4 regions of the Pseudarthrobacter sp. TE9888 genome follow, and region 3 is predicted to be linked to each of the others. Evidence: riboswitches for the same ligand, from Rfam matches in the RefSeq annotation. Region 3 holds a riboswitch; each other region holds the start of a gene.
What was found. Region 3 has a riboswitch for thiamine pyrophosphate ahead of ACZ9J7_RS00540 (FAD-dependent oxidoreductase). Riboswitches for the same ligand answer to the same signal wherever they lie in the genome.
Positions count from the first base shown of each region.

Region 1: another riboswitch for thiamine pyrophosphate. It lies ahead of ACZ9J7_RS05560 (ECF transporter S component); the one in region 3 lies ahead of ACZ9J7_RS00540 (FAD-dependent oxidoreductase).
Region 2: another riboswitch for thiamine pyrophosphate. It lies ahead of thiD (bifunctional hydroxymethylpyrimidine kinase/phosphomethylpyrimidine kinase); the one in region 3 lies ahead of ACZ9J7_RS00540 (FAD-dependent oxidoreductase).
Region 4: another riboswitch for thiamine pyrophosphate. It lies ahead of thiC (phosphomethylpyrimidine synthase ThiC); the one in region 3 lies ahead of ACZ9J7_RS00540 (FAD-dependent oxidoreductase).

Region 1 is NZ_JBWBRD010000002.1:1,057,903-1,063,385, reverse strand. It holds gene ACZ9J7_RS05585 (Na+/H+ antiporter subunit D) at 1-1,530, shown strand, start outside; gene ACZ9J7_RS05580 (Na+/H+ antiporter subunit E) at 1,527-2,072, shown strand; gene ACZ9J7_RS05575 (MrpF/PhaF family protein) at 2,069-2,347, shown strand; gene mnhG (monovalent cation/H(+) antiporter subunit G) at 2,337-2,741, shown strand; gene ACZ9J7_RS05565 (DUF4235 domain-containing protein) at 2,758-3,021, opposite strand; TPP riboswitch at 3,182-3,322, shown strand; gene ACZ9J7_RS05560 (ECF transporter S component) at 3,390-4,013, shown strand; gene ACZ9J7_RS05555 (ABC transporter ATP-binding protein) at 4,013-5,483, shown strand, end outside.
Region 2 is NZ_JBWBRD010000002.1:3,855,919-3,861,401, reverse strand. It holds gene ACZ9J7_RS18385 (Rne/Rng family ribonuclease) at 1-2,922, shown strand, start outside; TPP riboswitch at 3,082-3,179, shown strand; gene thiD (bifunctional hydroxymethylpyrimidine kinase/phosphomethylpyrimidine kinase) at 3,187-4,707, shown strand; gene rplU (50S ribosomal protein L21) at 4,970-5,278, shown strand; gene rpmA (50S ribosomal protein L27) at 5,340-5,483, shown strand, end outside.
Region 3 is NZ_JBWBRD010000002.1:10,937-16,419, forward strand. It holds gene moeB (molybdopterin-synthase adenylyltransferase MoeB) at 1-45, opposite strand, end outside; gene ACZ9J7_RS00515 (TetR/AcrR family transcriptional regulator) at 131-796, shown strand; gene ACZ9J7_RS00520 (DUF3107 domain-containing protein) at 859-1,083, shown strand; gene ACZ9J7_RS00525 (hypothetical protein) at 1,124-1,426, shown strand; gene ACZ9J7_RS00530 (thiazole synthase) at 1,500-2,315, opposite strand; gene thiS (sulfur carrier protein ThiS) at 2,320-2,556, opposite strand; partial or broken gene ACZ9J7_RS00540 (FAD-dependent oxidoreductase) at 2,553-3,852, opposite strand; TPP riboswitch at 3,845-3,963, opposite strand; gene thiE (thiamine phosphate synthase) at 3,991-4,731, shown strand; gene ACZ9J7_RS00550 (RNB domain-containing ribonuclease) at 4,771-5,483, shown strand, end outside.
Region 4 is NZ_JBWBRD010000002.1:3,981,567-3,987,049, forward strand. It holds gene ACZ9J7_RS19090 (VOC family protein) at 1-827, opposite strand, end outside; gene ACZ9J7_RS19095 (amidohydrolase family protein) at 926-2,008, opposite strand; TPP riboswitch at 2,086-2,193, shown strand; gene thiC (phosphomethylpyrimidine synthase ThiC) at 2,189-4,015, shown strand; gene ACZ9J7_RS19105 (alpha/beta hydrolase) at 4,012-4,746, opposite strand; gene ffh (signal recognition particle protein) at 4,850-5,483, opposite strand, start outside.

The sequences.
Region 1 (5,483 bases), 1.0 Mb from region 3:
CACTCCCGGGCCCAGCGCGCGGTGAGCATCGGCCTGCTGTCACTGACGCTGGCACTCGAATGCCTCCTGCTGGCGTCGGCATGGAACGGCGGCACCGCCGCGGTGACCATCGGCGGCTGGATCCCTCCGTTTGGCATCGTCATGGTGGTGGACCAGTTCACGTCCCTGATGCTGGTGGTGTCCTCCGCCGTCAGCCTTGCAGTGCTGGTGTACGCCACAGGCCAGGGCATGGCCGACGGCGACCACGACGCGCCGGTATCGATCTTCCACCCCACCTACCTGATCCTGGTGGCCGGGGTGTCCAACGCGTTCCTGTCCGGGGACCTCTTCAACCTCTATGTCGGCTTCGAGATCCTGCTGACTGCAAGCTACGTGCTGATGACCCTGGGCGGCACGGGGCCCCGGATCCGGGCCGGCGTCACCTACGTGGTGGTGTCCGTCGTGTCCTCGGTGCTGTTCCTGATTGCCATCGCCATGGTCTACGGGGCCACCGGAACCGTGAACATGGCAGACCTGGCCGTCAAGCTGGGTGAACTGGACCAAGGCACCAAAACCCTGCTGCACGTGATGCTCCTGGTGGCCTTCGGCATCAAGGCCGCCGTCTTTCCCCTGTCCTTCTGGCTCCCCGACTCCTACCCCACCGCCCCGGCGCCGGTCACTGCCGTGTTCGCAGGCCTGCTGACCAAGGTGGGTGTCTACGCGATGGTCCGCACCGAAACACTGCTCTTCCCCGGCGATACGTTGAACACGCCGTTGATGGTGGTGGCATTGCTGACCATGCTGGTGGGCATCCTGGGCGCCCTCGCCCAAAGCGACATCAAGCGCCTCCTCTCGTTCACCCTGGTCAGCCACATCGGCTACATGGTGTTCGGGCTGGCCATGTCCTCGGCCGTGGGACTGGCGGCGGCAGTCTTCTACGTGGCCCACCACATCACCATCCAGACCAGCCTCTTCATGGTCACCGGCCTCATCGAACGGCGCGGCGGCAGCTCGTCCGTGGACCGGCTGGGCGGACTCGCCAAGCTCTCACCCATGCTGGCGCTGCTGTTCTTCATCCCCGGCATGAACCTGGCCGGCATCCCGCCGTTCTCCGGGTTCCTGGGCAAGGTGGGCCTGCTGCAGGCCGGCGTGGAGCTGGGCACTCCGCTGGCCTACGCGCTGGTGATCGGCGGCGTGGTGACCAGCCTCCTGACGCTGCTGGCCATCGCCAGGGTGTGGAACCGCGCGTTCTGGCGGAAGCCGGAGGACGCCGAGCACCCGGACCCTGTGCTCCTTGCCCCTCCTGCCGCGAGGGTTTCCGGTCCGGGAGCCAAGGTGAACAACACCGTGACCCTCCTGCCGCGGACCATGGTGGGTTCCACGGCCGGCCTCGTGGTGCTCGGTGTCGCCCTGACCGTCTTCGCCGGACCATTGTTCGCTCTTTCCGACCGGGCAGCCCGGGACATGCTTGACCGGACGCCGTACATCCAGGCGGTGCTGGGCGAGGCTACCGCCGTTCCCGGCGCCACCGCCGCGGGAGGAGGACGATGAGCCGCAAACGCATTTCGCTGCGCCAGGAACTGCCGCTCCTGGTCTGGCTGGTGGTTGTGTGGGGCGCCCTGTGGCAGGATTTCAGCCCCGGCAACCTCCTCTTCGGGGCCCTGCTGGCCGTGGGCGTGGCCCGGCTCTTCTACCTCCCGCCAGTGGAACTCAGTGGCCGGTTCAATATCCTCTACGCCGTGCCTTTTGCCCTGGCCTTCGTGGGCAAGGTGGTGGTGGCCAGCGCCCAGGTCCTGTACCTGGCAGCGGTCCGCGGCCCCAAGGTGACCAATGCCGTGGTCGCGGTCAAGCTGCGCAGCCACCAGGACCTGATCGTCACTGCCACGGGACACGTGATTTCCCTGATCCCGGGCTCCCTGGTGGTTGAGGTGGACCGTTCCACGTCCACCCTGTACCTGCACGCACTCAACATCACCTCCGAGAAGGACGTGGAGGGCCTCCGGAACGAGGTCCGTTCCATTGAAGCGGGCCTGATCCGCATCATGGGCACCGCGGATGAACTCGAAGAGGTCCGTATGGAGGCCAGCGCATGATGCACGTTGTCCTGGCTGTCACAGCCGTCATTTTTTCGCTGGCGGCCGCCGGTGCCATTATCCGGATCGCCCGTGGCCCGTCGCTGCTGGACCGGGTGCTGGCTGCGGATGTGCTGCTCGCCATCCTGGCCGGGGCGCTGTGCATCGATATGGCAGTGAACCGGCACCTGAACAACCTGATGCTGGTGGTGGCCATCTCCATCATCGGGTTCATTGGGTCCGTGACCGTGGCCAGGTTCGTGGCCGACAGGAGGGTCAAACCCAATGAATCCTGACTTCTCCGGCCCGGACGCCTGGATCGACCTCGTCTCCGCTGTGTTCATGGTGGTGGGCGCCCTCATGTCCCTGGGTGCCTCGATAGGCCTGCTGCGGTTCCCGGACCTCCTGAGCCGCATGCACGCCGCCACGAAGCCCCAGGTCCTGGGCCTCTTCCTGCTGCTGGCGGCCATCGTGCTGCAGATGCGGACGTGGTGGGTGTGGCCGGTCCTGGTGGTGGCGTGGATCTTCCAGTTGCTCACGGTGCCTGTGTCCGCCCACATGGTGGGCCGTGCCGGCTACCGCACCAAGCACCTGCACCGGGAACTGCTCACCGCCGATGAACTCGAAGCCGTGGTGCAAAAAGCCGCCGCCGAGACTGCCCGGAAGGACAGCTCCGACGACGGCCGGTAACGCCAAGGGCAGGACGCTAGACGATGTCCTGGGTCTTCGCGAAGCGGGTGATGGCGCGCTGGGTTCCGCGGTTGGCCAGGACCTGGATGATGGCACTGACCGACGCCGAGATCAGCGCAAAGGTCAGCGCGGAACGCAGGCTGGTGGGTACGTCCTCGTGCTTGCCGGTGGGCGGCTTCTGTCCGGTGGTCTTTTCCCAGATGGCATTGACCAGCTTGGTGCCGGCGAGGCCTGCGCCGAGGCTCACGGCTGTCCCGAGCAGTTTGATGAGAAGGTTCATTCCAGGTACTCCTTGCGGGCGGAAAACGGACTGCCCCCAGCCTAGCCGGTCATATCCGGGGGATTGGCGCCCGCAGCCCGCAATCCAGCCCTGCCAGGTGTAAACTTGACCACGCCCAACAGGGCACAACAACAAGCGTTACCCACACGAAAAGCAACACTAAAAACGACAGGGGAGCGCCGCCGTCGGGCAACCTGGCATTAGCCGGGCACCGCAGGTGGGCGCTGAGAGTGCGGACAGCCGCAGACCCTCGAACCTGATCCGGTTAGTACCGGCGCAAGGGAGTCGAGTTCTCAAAGTGTCGCGGTTCCACGGCCACAGGCCGCCGGCCGGGTCCACTTTCCCCTCCTGTTTCCCAGGAGGATCACATGAGTACTGCAGCAATCAAGAAGACCACCAGCAAGTCCTGGCGCGTCGTGGACATCGTCGTCGCCGCGCTGGTGGCCATCGCGGGCGGCGTCATTTTCTGGGCCTGGGACCAGGGTGCCGCCGCCCTGTCCGCCCCCATGAACGCCGCCTACCCGCCCCTGACCGGCCTGCTCGCCGGCGGCTGGATGATTCCCGGCGTGCTGGGGATGCTCATCATCCGCAAGCCCGGGGCCGCCCTGTTCTGCGAGACCGTCGCAGCCACCGGCGAGCTGCTGATGGGTTCCCAGTACGGCGCCTCGGTCCTCTTCTCCGGTTTCATCCAGGGGCTGGGCGCGGAAATCATCTTCGCAATCTTCGTGTACCGGAAGTTCAACCTGCCCGTATCGCTGCTGGCCGGCGCCGCGGCCGGATTCTTCTGCGGCCTGAATGATTCGTTCGCACCGTGGGGCTGGAACATCGCCTACTCCGGCGCCGACAAGCTGGCCTACATCGTCCTCACCACCGTTTCCGGCGCCATCCTTGCCGGCGCCCTGGCCTGGCTGGCCACCCGCGGCCTGGCACGCACCGGCGTGCTGAGCTCCTTCGCATCCCGCAAGGCCGCAACGGAGCCCGTCTTCTCCTGATGGCACCCTCCCAGGACTCCGGCGCGGTCCGCCCCGCCGCCGTCACCGCCCGTGGCTGGGGCTGGCGGCATGCCGGCCGGCCCAAACCCGCCGTCCACGGCCTTGACCTGGACATCGCCCCCGGGGAGCGGGTGCTCCTGCTCGGCCCCTCCGGCGCCGGGAAGTCCACGCTGCTGCATGCGCTGGCCGGCGTCCTGGGAGACATCAACGACGACGGAGAGGCAGGCGACGCCGACGAGTCCGGTTCGCTCTTGGTGGACGGAGCAGCGCCCCGTGCCCGGCGCGGCCGCGCCGGGCTGATGCAGCAGGACCCCGAAACGCAGGTGGTCCTTTCCCGGGTGGGGGACGACGTCGCCTTCGGCGCCGAAAACCTCGCGGTGCCCCGCGACGCGATCTGGCCGCGCGTGCACGCGGCGCTTGCCGACGTCGGACTCTCCCACCTCCCGCTGGACCACCCGACGTCGGCCCTGTCCGGCGGCCAAAAGCAGCGCCTGGCGCTCGCCGGCATCCTGGCGATGCGCCCCGGCCTGATCCTGCTGGACGAGCCCACCGCCAACCTGGACCCGGATGGCGTGCTGGAGGTCCGCGACGCAGTGGCCCGCTCCCTGGACAAAACCGGCGCCACGCTGGTGGTGGTGGAGCACCGGGTATCCGTGTGGAAGGACCTGGTGGACCGGATCATTGTCCTGCAGCCCGGCTCCGCCAGCGATCCTGCGGTGCTCCTGGACGGGCCCCCGGACCGCGTGCTCGGTGAGGCGCGGACCATGCTGGCCGCTGCCGGCGTGTGGGTGCCCGGGTATGTGCCCGCGACCCGTCCCCGCGCCGCCGTCCCGGCCGCGGGAACGGGGAACCTGTTGCTGGCCGCAGAGCAGCTGGCCGTATCCCGCGAACGCGCCCGCCGGCAGGGCTTTCGGAAAATTCCGCCGGTGCCGGTCCAGGAGGACGTGGCTGCACAGGTCCGCGCCGGGCAGGCCCTGGCCATCACCGGTCCCAACGGCGCCGGCAAGTCCACCTTCGCGTTGACCCTGGCCGGGCTGCTGGAGCCGGTGGCCGGAAAGGTGTCCGCCACGCTGGACCTCAGCCGCGGCGCCGGCATCGACCCCTACAAGTGGAAGGCCGAGCAGCTGATCTCGCGGGTGGGCACGGTGTTCCAGGAGCCGGAGCACCAGTTCGTCACCGGGAAGGTGCTGGACGAACTGCAGTTCGGCCCGCGGCACCTGGGCCACGGCGGGGACAAGGTGGACGAACTGCTGGAGCGGCTGCGGCTCACCCAGTTGGTGGACGCCAACCCGTATACGCTCTCCGGCGGGGAGAAGCGGCGCCTCTCGGTGGCCACCGTCCTTGCCGCCAGCCCCCAGGTACTGATCCTCGACGAGCCCACGTTTGGGCAGGACGCCAATACCTGGGCCGAGCTCGCATCATTCCTGTCCGAGCTTTTGGATGCCGGCACGGCGGTGGTTTCCGTGACCC
Region 2 (5,483 bases), 3.8 Mb from region 3:
GACGAAACACCTGCAGCCGCAGCCCCTGAAGCTGCCGCAGCCCCGGAAGCCGTGCTGCCGGAAGCCGCTGACCAAGTCGCGGAACAGAACGTGGAGCAGGCGAACGGATCCGCCGGGCAGGAAGCAGGTCCTGCGGTGGCAGGCGCCCCCGCACAGGAGCAGCCCACGGAAGCGCCGGCAGTGGAAGACGGCGAGGCCGCCGCTGCCGCCAGCCCCTTCGGTTCCCTCTTCCTGGAACCCGCTTCCCCCACGTCAGTACTCTTCCAGGCGCCGGACCTCAGCACTGTAGTCCGGCCCGCGGCGCCCGCAGCCGCGGAGCCCGAGGAAGAAGAATCCGAAGACGCCGAGGATTCCTCCGGCCGCCGCCGTCGCCGCAGCCGTGGCCGCAGGGGCCGCAGCCGTATCGGTGGTACGGCGGAGGAGGATAACGAGGACAGCAGTTCCGATGCTGAGGACGAGTCTGACGAAGACGCAGCCGGCCAGGTGGAAGACGGCGTGACGTCGCGCCGCCGCCGTCGCCGCCGCCGCGGGGACCAGGACCTTGAGCTCACGGGCGGCGGGGACGATGATCCGCCCAACACGGTCACCCGGGTCCGCGCGCCGCGTGCTGTCACTGAAGCGCCCGTGAGCAACCGCGTGACCAGCGTCAAGGGCTCCACCCGCCTGGAGGCCAAGAAGCAGCGCCGCCGCGAATCCCGCGACACGGGCCGGCGCCGGACTGTCATCACCGAGGCCGAGTTCCTGGCGCGCCGCGAGTCCGTGGACCGCCAGATGATCGTGCGCCAGCGCGATGACAGAATCCAGATCGGCGTCCTCGAAGACGGCGTCCTGGCCGAGCACTTCGTGTCCAAGACCCAGCAGGATTCGCTGATCGGCAACGTGTACCTCGGCAAGGTCCAGAACGTGCTGCCGTCCATGGAAGCGGCGTTCGTGGACATTGGACGCGGCCGCAACGCCGTCCTGTACGCGGGCGAGGTCAACTGGGAAGCAGTCAACCTCGAGGGCAAGCAGCGCCGCATCGAAAACGCACTGAAGTCCGGCGACACCGTGCTGGTGCAGGTCACCAAGGACCCCGTGGGCCACAAGGGTGCCCGCCTCACCAGCCAGATCTCCCTGCCCGGCCGCTACCTGGTGTACGTCCCCGGCGGTTCCATGACGGGCATCTCCCGCAAGCTGCCCGACGTCGAACGCAACCGGCTCAAGCGGATCCTCAAGGACCGGCTGCCCGAACACGCCGGCGTCATTGTCCGCACCGCTGCCGAGGGCGCTTCCGAGGAAGAGCTCACGCACGACATCAACCGGCTACGCGCCCAGTGGGAAGGCATCGAAAGCCAGTCCACGTCCACCAAGATCCTGGCCCCCGAGCTCCTCTACGGCGAACCCGACCTCACCATCAAGGTGGTCCGCGACGTCTTCAACGAAGACTTCTCCAAGCTCATCGTTTCCGGTGAGGAAGCCTGGGACACCATCGAGGCCTACGTCACCTACGTGGCGCCGGACCTCGTGGGCCGGCTTGAGAAGTGGACCAAGGACCAGGACATCTTCTCGGCCTGGCGTATCGACGAGCAGATCCACAAGGCCCTCGAACGGAAGGTCTTCCTGCCCTCCGGCGGCTCCCTGGTGATCGACCGCACCGAGGCCATGACCGTGGTGGACGTCAACACGGGCAAGTTCACCGGCAGCGGCGGCAACCTCGAGGAAACCGTCACCAAGAACAACCTCGAAGCGGCCGAGGAAGTGGTGCGCCAGCTCCGGCTTCGCGACATCGGCGGCATCATCGTGATCGACTTCATCGACATGGTGCTCGAATCCAACCGCGACCTGGTCCTGCGCCGACTGGTGGAGTGCCTGGGCCGGGACCGGACCAAGCACCAGGTTGCCGAAGTGACCTCACTCGGCCTGGTCCAGATGACCCGCAAGCGCATGGGCACCGGCCTGCTCGAAGTGTTCGGCGAGCAGTGCGAAGCCTGCGCAGGCCGGGGCGTCGTGACCCATGACGATCCCGTGGAGCACCGCCGGGCCAACATCGTGGCGGCCGAGCACCACGTCCAGCGCACCGACAACCGGCCTGAAGCCCGGGCGGAAACGCGCCCGGAAGCGCAGCGGAACGACAACGGCCAGCCCGGTGTCCGGACCGAACGCAAGCGGCGGCGCGGACGCGGCGGCCAGCAGCCCGAGGCTGCCCCGGCACCTGCCGTGCATGTCCACACCGTCCAGCCGGACCCGTCCGACGCCGAGCGGCACGCCAAGGCGGAGGCCACCAGGCTTGCCCTCGCGAACATCGCCGCTGCCGCCCATGCAGCCCACCTGCACGACGACGAGGTAGCGGCAGCCCGGCAGGTGCCGTCCGCGGAGCCGGCGCCGGTACCCGTTGAGGAGACGCACGACGCCGATGCCCCGGCACGTCCCGCAGCCGTCCTCACGTTCGGCGGCGAGGAAGTCCCTCTTCCGTTCGTGGAGCACGCCGGGGAACAGCATCCGAAGCCTGCCCTGACGCTGGACCGGCTTGCGGAAGCATTCGCCCACCTGGGCCAGCCGGCTTCCCCCGTGGAGAACGCCCCTGCCAGGCAGGCAGAGGCCGTGCAGGCAGCAGGAGAGGTCGCGCCGGAAGGGCAGGCCGACGGCGGGACGGCAGAAGGCCGCGCCGGTGCCGCTCCTGAGGCGTCGCCTGAAAAGGACTATTCGGACCACACGCTGGAGCAGTCCCGGCAACGCCGGCCCCGGCGCCACCGGGCCGCCAGCCGTGCCCAGGGTTCCGCCAACGAGACCGCTGTCCAGCACCATGAAAACGTCCAGGCTGATGCCGGTGGGCACTCGCACGCAGCCAAGGCCCCCGAACCGGCGAAGGACCAGCCGGAACCGCGCAAGGCGGCCGAGGAACCCATCATCCTCGGCGTCGGGGTGCCTGCCTCGGAACTCTAGCCACAGGAGCGTCCAGCCAGGAATCCCCGTCCTGCGCATCGGTCCACCGGGATTTCCGGGTGGACCGTGCGGGGCGGGGATTCCTGCTGTTGCGGGGCGGTCTATTCTGCGGCGGCCGTTGTCACCCTTTTCCCCGGCTGCGGCGCACGGGCTAGGGTAGGAACCGACACGGGGTGCCGCGCAGCAGGCCGGCTGAGATCCAGACCCGTTGAACCTGTCCGGCTAGTACCGGCGAAGGGATGTCTCTTGTCTTCGACCCTTTCCATGCCCCTGCCAGCTGCCTCCTCCGTCCGCACCGGGCTGCCCACCGGCCGGGACGTCCCGCGGGTCCTGTCCATCGCCGGCTCCGACCCGTCCGGGGGCGCAGGCATCCAGGCCGACCTGAAAAGCATTGCCGCGCACGGCGGATACGGCATGGCTGCCATTACCGCCCTGACGGCACAGAACACCCGCGGCGTGCAATCCGTCCACGTTCCTCCCGCGGCCTTCCTCGCCCAGCAGCTGGACGCGGTCAGCGATGACATCTCGATCGACGCCGTCAAGATCGGCATGCTGGGCGACGAGGCCGTGATCCGCACCGTCCGGCACTGGCTGGAGAAGGTCCGTCCCGCCGTCGTGGTCCTGGACCCGGTCATGGTGGCCACCAGCGGCGACAGGCTGCTGGAGGAGTCCGCCGAGGCCGCGCTCCGGGAGCTGCTGCCGCTGGCCAACCTCATCACTCCCAACCTGCCGGAGCTTGCCATGCTGGTGGGTGCGGACCCTGCCGACAGCTGGGCGGCCGCGCTGGAGCAGGGGCGGCACCTGGCGGACGCCACCGGCGCCACCATCCTGGTCAAGGGCGGCCACCTGGCGGGTGCGGACTGCCCGGATGCGCTGGTCAATACGGCTGGCCTCCTCGCACAGGAAGTGGTGGAGGTTCCGGGAAACCGCATCAACACCCGCAACAGCCACGGCACCGGCTGTTCCCTGTCCTCCGCGATGGCCACCGTCCAGGCGCGCCTGGGCGACTGGGAGGCATCCCTCCGGACGGTCAAGCCATGGCTGGCCGGCGCCCTTGAAAACTCGGAGCAGCTCGAGGTGGGCCAGGGAAACGGGCCGGTGCACCACTTCCACCATGTGCGGCCGGCCCCCGCGGAAGGCGGCTTCGCTGCCCGGCTGTGGGCGGAGGCCCAAAAGGACCTCGCGGACATCTACGCCCTGGACTTCATTCACGGCCTGGCCGCCGGGGACCTTCCCGAGAAGGACTTCGCCTACTACCTGGCCCAGGATGCCCTGTACCTGAACGGATACTCCCGGGTGTTGGCCCGCGCCAGCGCCCTGGCTCCCTCCGAAGCGGAACAGCTGTTCTGGGCCGGGTCCTCGCAGCAGTGCCTGGAGGTGGAGTCGGAACTGCACCGTTCCTGGCTCAGCACCCGGGCCGCCCAGGGCGGCCTCGGCCCCGTCACCAAAGCCTACGTGGATCACCTCACCGCAGCGTCGGCGTCGGGCAGCTACGCCGTCCTGGCCGCCGCCGTCCTTCCCTGCTTCTGGCTCTACGCCGAGGTGGGCGAAAAGCTGCACGGCCAGTTTGTTGCCTCCTTGGAGCCGGAGGGGCACGCCTACTCGGCCTGGCTGCGGACGTATGCCGACGAAGGATTTGCCGAAGCAACGCGCCGCGCCATCGCCATCGTGGACGCAGCTGGCCGGAAGGCCTCGGACGCCGAGCGGGAGGCCATGGTGACCGCGTTCAAGCAGTCCTGCCGCCTGGAAGTGGAATTCTTCGACGCGCCGAGGCTCCATTCCTGACTCCTGCGGGCAGCACCGCCGCTATGATGGAGTTCATGGTTGCGGTGCTGCCTGCCGGAGTGTGGTTACTACCACACCCGGGCCGCCGGAACCAGCCTCATTTGCGGCCGTAGATGGATTTAGCGTATTCTAGATCTTCGGTGCTTACGCCAACACTTGGGTTATGACCCCACGGCGTTGAGGCACAGCGGGAACCCTGACTTTTTTGAGTCGGTTCCGCACGCAAATTTTGTAATAAACGTCGAGAGAAGTGAGTTCCCAAGTGGTGTACGCGATTGTCCGCGCAGGCGGCCGCCAAGAGAAGGTTTCCGTTGGAGACTTCGTTACCCTGAACCGCGTCGCCGGTGGAGCCGGCAGCACCATCGAGCTGCCCGCACTGCTCCTGGTTGATGGTGACAAGGTCACCTCCGCCGCCGCTGACCTGGCCAAGGTAACTGTTACGGCTGAAATCCTCCAGGACCTGCGTGGTCCTAAGATTGTCATCCAGAAGTTCAAGAACAAGACCGGCTACAAGAAGCGCCAGGGTCACCGCCAGGAACTGACCAAGGTCAAGATCACCGGCATTAAGTAACCACCGGTTACTGTTCAGGTATTTCAACAGATTCCCCAGAATTTAGAGGCAGGCATTTCAGATGGCACATAAAAAGGGCGCGAGCTCCACTCGCAACGGTCGCGATTCCAACGCTCAGTACCTCGGCGTCAAGCGCTTCGGCGGCCAGGTCGTTTCCGCAGGCGAGATCATCGTCCGCCAGCGCGGCACCCACTTCCACCCCGGC
Region 3 (5,483 bases):
ATCCAGGGAGGGTGACGCAACATTTGCGGTGAAAGACGAAGCCATACTTCAATGTATGCCCCGGGATACCGCCGGGTCATATTACCCCGCAGTAAAGTGAAGGGTAACTGCAATGGAAAGAAGGACAACTGTGGTCCCTGAAGCCCGGGCCGACCGCCCGACCGCCGCCGAACCGCAAGCTCCCTCCCGCCCCGCAGGCCAGCGGTCCGCCCGGCTGCCCCGGGATGAGCGCCGCGCACAACTCCTCGCTGCGGCCCAGGAGGTGTTCGTAGCCAACGGCTACCACGGCGCTGCGATGGACGAGATCGCAGAAACCGCCCATGTGAGCAAACCGGTGCTGTACCAGCACTTTCCGTCCAAGCGCGACCTCTACCTCGCGCTGCTGGAAAGCCATCTGGCATCGCTCACCGAACTGATGCTGGGCGCCCTGAACTCCACCACGGACAACGATGAACGCGTCCAGGCCGTCATGCGGGCCTACTTCCACTTCATCGCCAATGACGACCAGGCCCACCGCCTGGTGTTCGAATCCGACCTGATCAACGACACCGATGTCAGCTCCAGGCTGGAGACTTTCAACCGGACCTTCGCCGACGCCATCGCCCGCGTCATTGCCGAGGACACGAAACTCCCCCACCTGGAGGCCGAACTGCTGGGCCGCGGGCTGGCCGGAATGGCGCAGGTCAGCGCCCGGTATTGGCTGGAAACGGATGGCAACCTGGACCTCGATGTGGCCAGTGACCTCATCTACCGTTTAGCTTGGCGCGGAATCTCTCGCTTCCCCAAAGAGTCCTAGACTACAAATAAGACAACACCTCGTAGAGAAACACGAGTACTTTCACAGGCTGGGAGGCCCCCTTGGAGATTAAGATCGGCGTTCAGAACGTTGGCCGCGAAATCGTGCTGGAATCAACCCAGGATGCGGAGACTGTGGCCAAGGTTGTTGGCGAAGCCATTAACGAGGGCAGCGAACTTCGCCTGAAGGATGACAAGGGACGCCTGATCATTGTTCCGGGCAACGCGCTTGCCTACGTGGAAATCGGTGCCGAAGAGGTCCGGCGCGTAGGTTTCGGCCAGTTCTAGTCCCGGCCTGCTGCAGGCCTGCCGTTCTTCAAGGAGATCCATGCTTTCGCTGACCATCGTGGTGCTGGCAACCGTCGCGGCAGGCTTCGTTGTCTGGGCCAATGACAAACGGCACTCCAAATACGGCGCGGCGTTGCCGGCCGGCGTTGCCGTGGGCGTTGCGGCGTTGGCCTGGATCATCCTGATGACCGCGGGCTTCGGCTACCTGCCGGGAACCACCTGGCTTCCCTGGGTCCTGCCGATGGTCCTGGGCGTCGCCGCGGCCATCGCCGCCGTCGTCTACCTGGGCCGCACCCGTGCCCGGCGCGATACGGAACGCCTGACTGTCATTCTGCGGCGCTGACCGCCTGCAGGGCAGGACATACGTGTGTGGCCATCACCCTGCCGGGTGGTGGCCACACACGTATGTCCCGGTGTCAGAGGAACTCCGCCCGGCCTTCCATCGCGGACGAGGCCAGGGCATGTTCCCGTCGCGGGATGCGCCCGGCTGCCCGGGCCATCCTGCCGGCGAGTACTGCATGCTTGAACGCCTCGCCCATGAGTGCGGGGTTCTGCGCCCGCGTCACGGCCGTGGCGAGCAGGACGGCGTCGCAGCCCAGCTCCATGGCCAGGGCCGCGTCCGATGCCGTGCCGATGCCGGCGTCCAGCACCACCGGCACCGAGGCACGGGACACGATGAGCTCGATGTTGTGCGGGTTCAGGATTCCCAGGCCGGTGCCGATCGGGGCTCCGAGCGGCATGACGGCGGTGGCGCCCAGGTTCTCCAGCCGCAGGGCAAGTACGGGGTCGTCGTTGGTGTAGGCGAAGACCTTGAACCCCCGGTTGACCAGCTGCTCCGTGGCCTCCACCAGTTCCACCGCATCGGGCAGCAGGGTCTGCTCATCGGCAATGACTTCCAGCTTCACCCAGTCGGTCTCCAGGGCCTCCCGGGCAAGCTCCGCCGTGAGGACGGCATCCCTGGCCGTGAAGCAGCCTGCAGTGTTGGGCAGCACGCGGATCCCGTGGTCCACCAACAGCTGGAACAACGAGCCGGTTTCCGCGGTGGAGTACCGGCGCATGGCCACGGTGGTCAGGGCGGTGCCGGAGGCCAGGAGTGCAGCGCCCAGGCCGTCCAGGCTGGGTGCCCCGCCGGTGCCCATGATCAGCCGGGATCCGAGGGCGACGCCGTCAATCACCAGGGCGTCGGCGGCGCCGGGATTCCCGGCCGGGTTGATGGTGCTGGTTTCGGTCATGGTGTCAGCCTCCCTGTACTGCCGTGACAAGTTCAATGTCGTCGCCCTCGGCGAGCGCCGTGGCGAACCATTGGCTCCGCGGCACCACCTGGGCATTATGGGCGACGGCGACCCCCAGCTTCCCGCCGTCCGTCGCCTGGCCGTTGGGTGCCAGCGGGCGTCCGGTGACCTGGCTGACGAGCGTGGTGATGGAGGTGCCGTCCGCCACCGTGTGGGTGTTTCCGTTCAGGGTGATGTTCACGCTGTCTCCTTGATGTGGTGGTTTGTGCCGGCGGCGGCCGGACGCGAGAAGCGCTCCGGGCTGAAAGGCGCCCAGCGCGGGTCGGCGTGCCCGTCCAGCAACCCGGCGCAGATGGCCGCGGCCGCGGGAGTGAGCAGCACCCCGTGCCGGAAGAACCCGGTGGCGATGATGAGTCCCGTGACGTGCCCGGCCTGATTGCCGGCGGATCCGTCGGCCGCCGGCACACGGCCCAGCAGCGGTGCATTGTCGGGGGTTCCGGGCCGGGCCCGGGCGGTGCACTCCAGCAGTTCCAGTTCGGCGACGGCGGGAACCAGCGCCTGGGCATCGCGCAGCAGCTGGTAGACGCCTCCGGCGCTCACGGAATCCGACAGGGCGTCCTCGCGCTGGGTGGCTCCGATGACCACGGTTCCGTCCTGCCGGGGAACGATGTAGACGGGAACGCCGTGCACCAGCCCCCGCACGGTGGACGTCACGAGGGGCTGGAGGTGAGGCGGAACGGCGAGGCGGAGGATGTCGCCGTGTACCGGGCGCAGGGGCAGGTCGAGGCCGTCGGGCAGGCCGCCAAGGTCCCCTGCCTGCAGGCCGTTGGCCACAATGGTCTCCGTTGCCAGGACGGTGCCGCCGCCGGCCAGGGAGGTGCCGACGACGCTTCCGCCCTCCCACAGCAGTCCGCCAGCCCGGTCCGGCACGGCATACCCGTCCACCGCCCCTGCCGCGGCCAGGCCAGGCTTCCCGCGGACGGCGCCGGCGAGGGCCCGCCGCAGGGCAGCCACCAGGCGGCGCGGATCTACCTGGTGGTCCGCGGGAGTGTCCAGGGCGCAGGCGATGGCGGGGCTGAGGAGCGGCTCGCGTTGGCGGGCTTCCCTCACCGTCAGGGGTTCCACGGCAAGTCCGTTGGCCTGCTGTACGGCGCGAAGGTCCATCAGCGCGCGGCGGTCCGCGGCGTCGGCACCCACGGCGAGTGTCGGCGTCGTCAGATATCCGGAATCCGCGCCGGTGGCTCCTGCGCATGCCTGCGGCGAAACCGGGCCAGCGGGAAGACGCGTCAAGCATCAGTTCCAGGAGGTCCTCCTCCTGGTAGTGCAGTTCGCTGACGGGGGCCAGCATCCCGGCGGCGGCCCAGCTGGCGCCGCTTCCGGGTGCGTCATCGATCAGGGCCACGGAGCGGCCGGAGCACTGCGCCTCCCAGGCGATGCCATGGCCCACCACCCCGCCGCCGATGACGGCGACGTCTGCGTGGACCGTGGAACGGGGAGCACCGGGCGGCCCGGCGCGATGGTCAACGGGGGTGCTCATATGGTTCCTTCCCTACGCCGGCATTAACCGGATCAGGTCAAGCGGTCGGCTCTGACGCCCTCTCAGCCCGGCGCTTTGTGACAGCTGCCGCGGGCTCCCGCAGTACCAGCCCAGTTTAGAGGAACTAGGCTTGCAGGCATGAATGTGTCCGCTTCCTCCCTGCCCCCAGGCCCCCACGCTCCAGCAATCCCGGCCGGCACGGCCGAAGTTGCCAACGCGGGCCACAACGATGCCCTGAAGGCAGCCCGCCTGTACCTGTGCACCGATGCGCGCGCTGCGCGCGGCGACTTTGCGGAGTTCGTGGACGCCGCGTTTGCCGGGGGCGTGGACATCATCCAGCTGCGCGACAAGACCATCGAGGCCGCCGAGGAACTGGACCTCCTGGCGGCCTTGAAGGAGACGGCGGTGCGGCACGGGAAACTCTGGGCCGTCAATGACCGCGCCGATATCGCCGTGCTGTCCGGGGCACCGGTGTTCCACATCGGCCAAAAGGACCTTCCGCTGGCTGCGGCGCGCACCCTGGTCAACGGCAACGCCGCCATCGGCCTCTCCAGCCACACCACGGGCCAGGTCGACGCGGCCCTCGCGGCAACCGGCGGCCCGTCCGGTCTGGACTATTTCTGCGTGGGGCCGGTGTGGGCCACACCCACCAAACCCGGCAGGGCCGCCGTCGGGCCTGAACTGGTGCAGTACGCCGCCGGCGCCTCCGGGCAGGCCGGGGATCCCGTCCCGTGGTTTGCCATCGGCGGCATCGACCACGGAAACGTCCGCGAGGTGGTGGAGGCCGGTGCCCGCCGCATCGTGGTGGTGCGCGCCATCACAGAGGCCCCCGACCCCGCAGCAGCCGCAGCCTCGCTCCTCGGCGCGCTGGACGGCTGAGCCTGCATAATCCCGGGACTTGGGGCTACGCTGAATTTTGTGTCACATCATCGGTTGGCCCCCAACGTCCATGACCACAGGAACGCCCTGGAAGAGGCGTTGGGCCTGCTGCGGACCGAGCTTGAGCTGCCGGGCCCGTACCCTGCCGACGCTGTGGAAGACGCCCGGGCCGCCGTCGCGGCGTTGAAGCTGCCTTCCTACGACCTGACCGCCGTCGAATTCGTCACCATCGATCCGGCATCCTCCACGGACCTGGACCAGGCAGTCTTCATCGAACCCGACGGCAACGGCTACCGCGTCCTGTACGCCATCGCCGACGTCCCCGCATTCGTTGCACCGGGTGGTCCGCTGGACGCCGAAACCCGGCGCCGCGGCCAGACGTTCTACGCCCCGGACGGGCGGATCCCGCTGCATCCGGAGGTGATCAGCGAGGGGGCCGGGAGCCTGCTCCCCGGCCAGGAGTGTTCGGCTTTCGTCTGGGACTTCACGCTCGACGGCGACGCGACGGTGCTGAGCGTGGGTGTCCGGCGGGCGCGGATCCGCAGCCGCGACAAGCTCAGCTACAAGGGCGCCCAGGCCGACCTCGACGCCGGGACCGCCCCTCCCGTCCTTCGGCTGCTCCGCGAGGTGGGACTGAAGCGGGTGGCACTGGAACGGGCGCGCGAAGGCGCCAGCCTGAACATGCCCGAGCAGGAAATCGTCCAGCTGCCGGACGGCGGCTACCGGATCGACGCCGTTCCGCAGCTTCCTGT
Region 4 (5,483 bases), 4.0 Mb from region 3:
AGCTCCGAGCCCGTGTGGTGAGCCGGCACCCCGGCAACCTTAAGGCGGTCAGTCAGGGCGCCGACGTCGTCCCCCGACGGAACCTCGATCAGCACCTCACCCAGCCCAAGGGTGTCCTTGCGCGGACCTGCGCCGCGGCTGTTCCAGACGTTCATGGCCATGTGGTGGTGGTAGCGGCCCGCGGAAACGAACAGTGCCTGCCCGTGCCAGCCCGCGGTCTTTTCGAACCCGAGGGTCCCCACGTAGAAGTCCCGGGCGGTCTGCACATCGCCAACCTGGAGGTGGACGTGGCCCACGCCGGCGGCCGTTTGCCGCTGCCCCTCCAGGGACTCCTCGGTAAGGTACTGCTCGAGGTAGCGCTGCGGCGGGAGCGCCAGGCTGTCCATGACCACGTCGGTCCCGTTCCAGGACCAGTTGCTGCGGGGACGGTCCCAGTACAGTTCGATGCCGTTGCCCTCGGGGTCGGTGAAGTAGAAGGCTTCGCTGACCAGATGGTCGGCACTGCCGGTGAAGGCCCGCGGCTCGTACTGGGCTGCCGTGGCGACGGTGGCGGCGAGGGAAGCCTGGTCCTCGAAGAGCAGCGCGGTGTGGAACAGGCCTGCCTCTCCCCTGCCGGGAAGGTGCAGTCCGGGAGCCGGCGCGAGGTGGACCAGCGGCCTGCCGATGCGGCCAAGGTAGAGCCCGCCATCCTGCTCGGCTACCACCTCAAGGCCCAGTGCGCGCTGGTAGTAGTCGGTCATGACCTTCATGTCGCCCACCTTGAGCATCACGGTGCCCATGGCGAGGTCGGCAGGAAGAAGATCCTGGCTGCTGGCTGATGCGGTCATTGAAGGCTCCTTGCATTGGCGGCCGTCCCGTTGGCGGCCTGTCACACATTAAAATTACTTGAAGCTTCAATTTATTCCAAGTCCCGGTGAGCCGTTTGTCAGCGAATGATCCGCCCGCCCAACACCACGTGCTCCAGGGCCGTAATGGTCTCCGGCGCCGCCCGCGGGTCTTCCCGGCACACGACGACGTCGGCGCGGGCGCCCTCCTCCAGCCCGTCCGCTCCCAGCCACGCACGGGCTGCCCAGCAGGCGGCGTCCAGGGCCGCCTCCATAGGCAGGCCTGCACCATGCAGGGCAAGGATTTCGTCCGTGATCCTGCCGTGCCGGATAACGCTGCCCGCATCCGTACCGGCAAAAATGCGGACCCCTGCGGCATGGGCTTCCGCTACCCGCTCCATCCTGCGTTCCCAGAGGGCGCGCATGTGGGCGGCATACCGCGGGAACTTGGGCTCCGCCTGCGCAGCAATGTCGGGGAAGGTGGCGATATTGATGAGCGTGGGCACGATCGGTACACCTTGCTCCGCGAACCGGGGCACGTGGCGGGGCAGCAGTCCGGTAGCGTGCTCGACGCAGTCAATGCCTGCGTCCAGCACCTGGTCCAGGGTGTCTTCGGCGAAGCAGTGCGCTGTCACCCGGGCCCCTTCGTCGTGTGCGGCCCGGACGGCATCGCGTACGACGTCGGCAGGAAACGACGGCGACAAGTCGCCTGCGCCGCGGTCAATCCAGTCCCCCACGAGCTTGACCCAGCCGTCGCCGTCGCGCGCCTGCTTGCGGACGGCCTCCACGAGGCCCCCGGGCTCCACTTCCTCGGCGAACCCCCGCAGGTAGCGGCGCGTCCGGGCGATATGGCGCCCCGCCCGGATCAACACCGGGAAGTCCCTGCCGCCCTGCATCCAGCGGGTATCTGCCGGCGAGCCCGCATCCCGGACCAGCAAGGTTCCGGCGTTGAGGTCCGCGCGTGCCTGGTCCCTGGCGGCCGCGGGTTCGACCGGACCAGCGGCACCCAGCCCAATGTGGCAGTGGGCGTCCACGAAGCCCGGGAGCACCCAGCCGTCCAAAATCCGGTCCGGAGCAGCCGCCGGCCTGCTGAACGTAAGCCTGCCGTCCACGGACCAGAGCCCGTGCCGCACCCTGTCCGGTGCAGTGAGGACGGGGCCTCGGAAGTGGATGATGTCTGCCATGGGGCTCCTTTCGATGCCCGGTCAGGCTAGCACCGGAATTATGACAAGGGCGCTCCAGGTGCCTGTGATAGCTTCGTTCCTGACCACACGGGTGCCCTTGCAGGGGCTGAGATCGGGCTGACGCAGCCTGCGACCGTTGAACCTGTCCGGGTAATGCCGGCGAAGGAAGTGAGTATTCCCTTGAGTACGCAAAACACCCAGTTGAACCCTGCCCTCCAACCGTCCGACGGGGAGCCCGGCGGCGTTTCCGTGCCGCCGGTAACCCAGTCGCTGAAGTCGCATTCGCTCGCGTACGTTGCGGATGAGGCGTGCGGTATCCGTGTACCGGTGACCGAAATTGCCCTTGAGCCGTCCCCCAACGGCCAGCCGAACGCACCCTTTCGGACCTACAGGACCGCCGGACCCGGCAGCGACCCCGTCCGCGGCCTGCAGCCCTTCCGCTCCGAGTGGATCGCGGCACGGGCTGACACCGAGCCTTACGGCGGCCGGGAGCGCAACCTGCTCGACGACGGCCGCTCGGCCGTGCGCCGCGGCGCCGCCTCCGCGGAGTGGAAGGGTGCGCAGCCGGTGCCCCGCCGCGCCGTCGACGGCCGGACGGTGACGCAGATGCACTATGCCCGGCAGGGAATCGTCACGCAGGAAATGCGGTTCGTGGCGCTGCGCGAAAACTGCGATGTGGAGTTGGTGCGCAGCGAAGTGGCTGCCGGCCGCGCCATCATTCCCAACAACATCAACCATCCGGAATCCGAGCCCATGATCATCGGCAAGGCCTTCCTGGTGAAGATCAACGCGAACATCGGCAACTCGGCCGTGACGAGTTCAATCGCCGAGGAAGTGGACAAGCTGCAGTGGGCCACCCAGTGGGGTGCCGACACCGTCATGGACCTCTCCACCGGCGACGACATCCACACCACGCGCGAGTGGATCCTCCGCAACTCCCCCGTGCCCATTGGAACCGTCCCCATCTACCAGGCGCTGGAGAAGGTCAACGGCGAGGCCAACGCCCTGACCTGGGAGATCTTCCGCGACACCGTGATCGAACAGTGCGAGCAGGGCGTGGACTACATGACCATCCACGCCGGCGTGCTGCTGCGGTATATCCCGCTGACGGCCAACCGGGTGACCGGCATCGTCTCGCGCGGCGGCTCCATCATGGCCGGCTGGTGCCTGGCCCACCACCAGGAGAACTTCCTGTACACGCACTTCTATGAGCTCTGCGAAATCTTCGCCAAATACGACGTCGCCTTCTCGCTGGGCGACGGCCTCCGCCCCGGCTCCACGGCGGACGCCAACGACGCCGCCCAGTTCGCCGAGCTGGACACCCTCGCCGAACTGACGCAGCGGGCGTGGGAATACGACGTGCAGGTGATGGTGGAAGGGCCCGGCCACGTTCCCTTCCACCTGGTCCGCGAGAACGTGGAGCGGCAGCAGGAACTCTGCAAGGGTGCGCCCTTCTATACCCTGGGGCCCCTGGTGACGGATGTGGCGCCGGGGTATGACCACATCACCTCGGCCATTGGCGCCACCGAGATCGCCCGGTACGGCACTGCCATGCTTTGCTACGTCACGCCGAAGGAACACCTGGGCCTGCCCAACAAGGACGACGTGAAAACGGGGGTGATCACCTACAAGATCGCAGCGCACGCCGCAGACCTGGCCAAGGGCCACCCCGGGGCGCATGAGCGCGATGATGCCCTGTCCAAGGCAAGGTTCGAGTTCCGCTGGCGGGACCAGTTCGCGCTGTCTTTGGACCCCGTGACCGCGGAGTCGTTCCACGATGAGACGCTGCCGGCCGAACCGGCCAAGACGGCGCACTTTTGTTCCATGTGTGGTCCGAAGTTCTGCTCCATGCGGATCAGCCAGGACATCCGGGACGAATACGGGTCCGCGGAGGCGCAGGCTGCGCTGGCGGACATGGCCTCCGGCATGCGGGAGAAGAGCGAGGAGTTCCTGGCAGCCGGCGGCAAGGTGTACCTGCCGGAGCTGCGGGTCCCCGCCGAAGGCTAGGACGCCCGGGCGGGCTGGCTCCTGCTGACCCCACTGATGAACTGGCGGATGGCCCGGTCCCCATCCAGGGAGTCCTGGGGCCGGTGCCCTCCCGCGGCAACGCGGTGCAGGGCACCGGTCTCCCGGAGGTACCCGGCAATTTCCTCATAAAGCGGCTCCCACCCTCCGGTGAGCACCAGGGTGGGGACGCCCGGAACAATGTGCAGCGGCGCTTCCCACGAAGGCTCCTGCAGCCGCAGCCGCCGCGCGGACCGTCTCTCCTCGGCGGTGGCAGGCTGCTGGAGGTCGGTGGCGTAGATCCTGCGCACGAACTCGCGCTGGAAGTCGTCATCGCTGAGTTGGTGGCGGACGTCGAACAGTGGCTGCATCAGGCCGATGTGGGCGGCCGTGGCCGGCAGTTCCGCGGTCAGGGACAGGCAGGCGGGCTCCACCAGGGTCAGGGAAAAGACCAGGTCGGGGCGTTCAACGGCGGCCATCATGGCCGCGATGGCACCCTGGGCGTGTGCCACCACGTGTCCGCCGGCGGCGCCACGGCCGTCGTCCCCCAGGGACCGCAGGATGATCGCGGTGTCTTCCGCGAACGAAGATTCCACCGGCTCCGCGACGGCATCGTAGCCGTGCCGGCGGAGGAACAGGGCGTCATAGGACAGTGCCATGCCGTGCTGGCGGGGCCACGCGGCGGCACCGAAACTTCCGGCGCCGTGCACGAAAACTACCCTCTGCTTGAACATGTCCCAACCCTATTCCACGCCGCCGACATCCCAACGAAAAAGCGCCAGGTGTCGTCTTGAGCGGTCAAGACGGCACCTGGCGCTTCCTGATGCCGGGGAACTCCTATTTGCCCAGGAACTTGTCGAAGCCCTTGGGAAGGTTCAGCGAGGACGGGTCGAAGTCGCCGCCCTGCTGGCCGAACGCAGCACCGGTGGGGAGCGCCTTGGCGGCGTTGGCACGGCGGGCTTCCGCCTCCTTGCGCTCCTGTGCCGCCTTGGCGGGGTTGCCGGATTTTGCCTTCTTCTTCGGTGCGTTCTTTGCGTTCTTCCGCGCGCCGCCCCCGGCTCCGGGCATGCCGGGCATTCCGGGCATCCCCGGCATGCCGCCCTGGGCCATCTTCTTCATCATCTTCTGGGCCTGGGCGAAGCGCTCCAGCAGGCCGTTGACCTCGGACACGTGGACACCGGAGCCACGGGCAATACGTGCCCGGCGCGAGCCGTTGATGATCTTGGGCGCCAGGCGCTCGTGCGGGGTCATGGACCGGACGATCGCTTCTACGCGGTCGATTTCCCGCTCGTCGAACTGTTCCAGCTGCTGCCGGATGTTCTGCGCGCCCGGCATCATCATGAGCATCTTCTTCATGGAGCCCATGTTGCGGATCTGCTGCATCTGGGCCAGGAAGTCTTCGAGGGTGAAGTCTTCCTGGTCGGCGAATTTCTTCGCCATCCGGGCAGCTTCGTCCTTGTCCCAGGCCTTT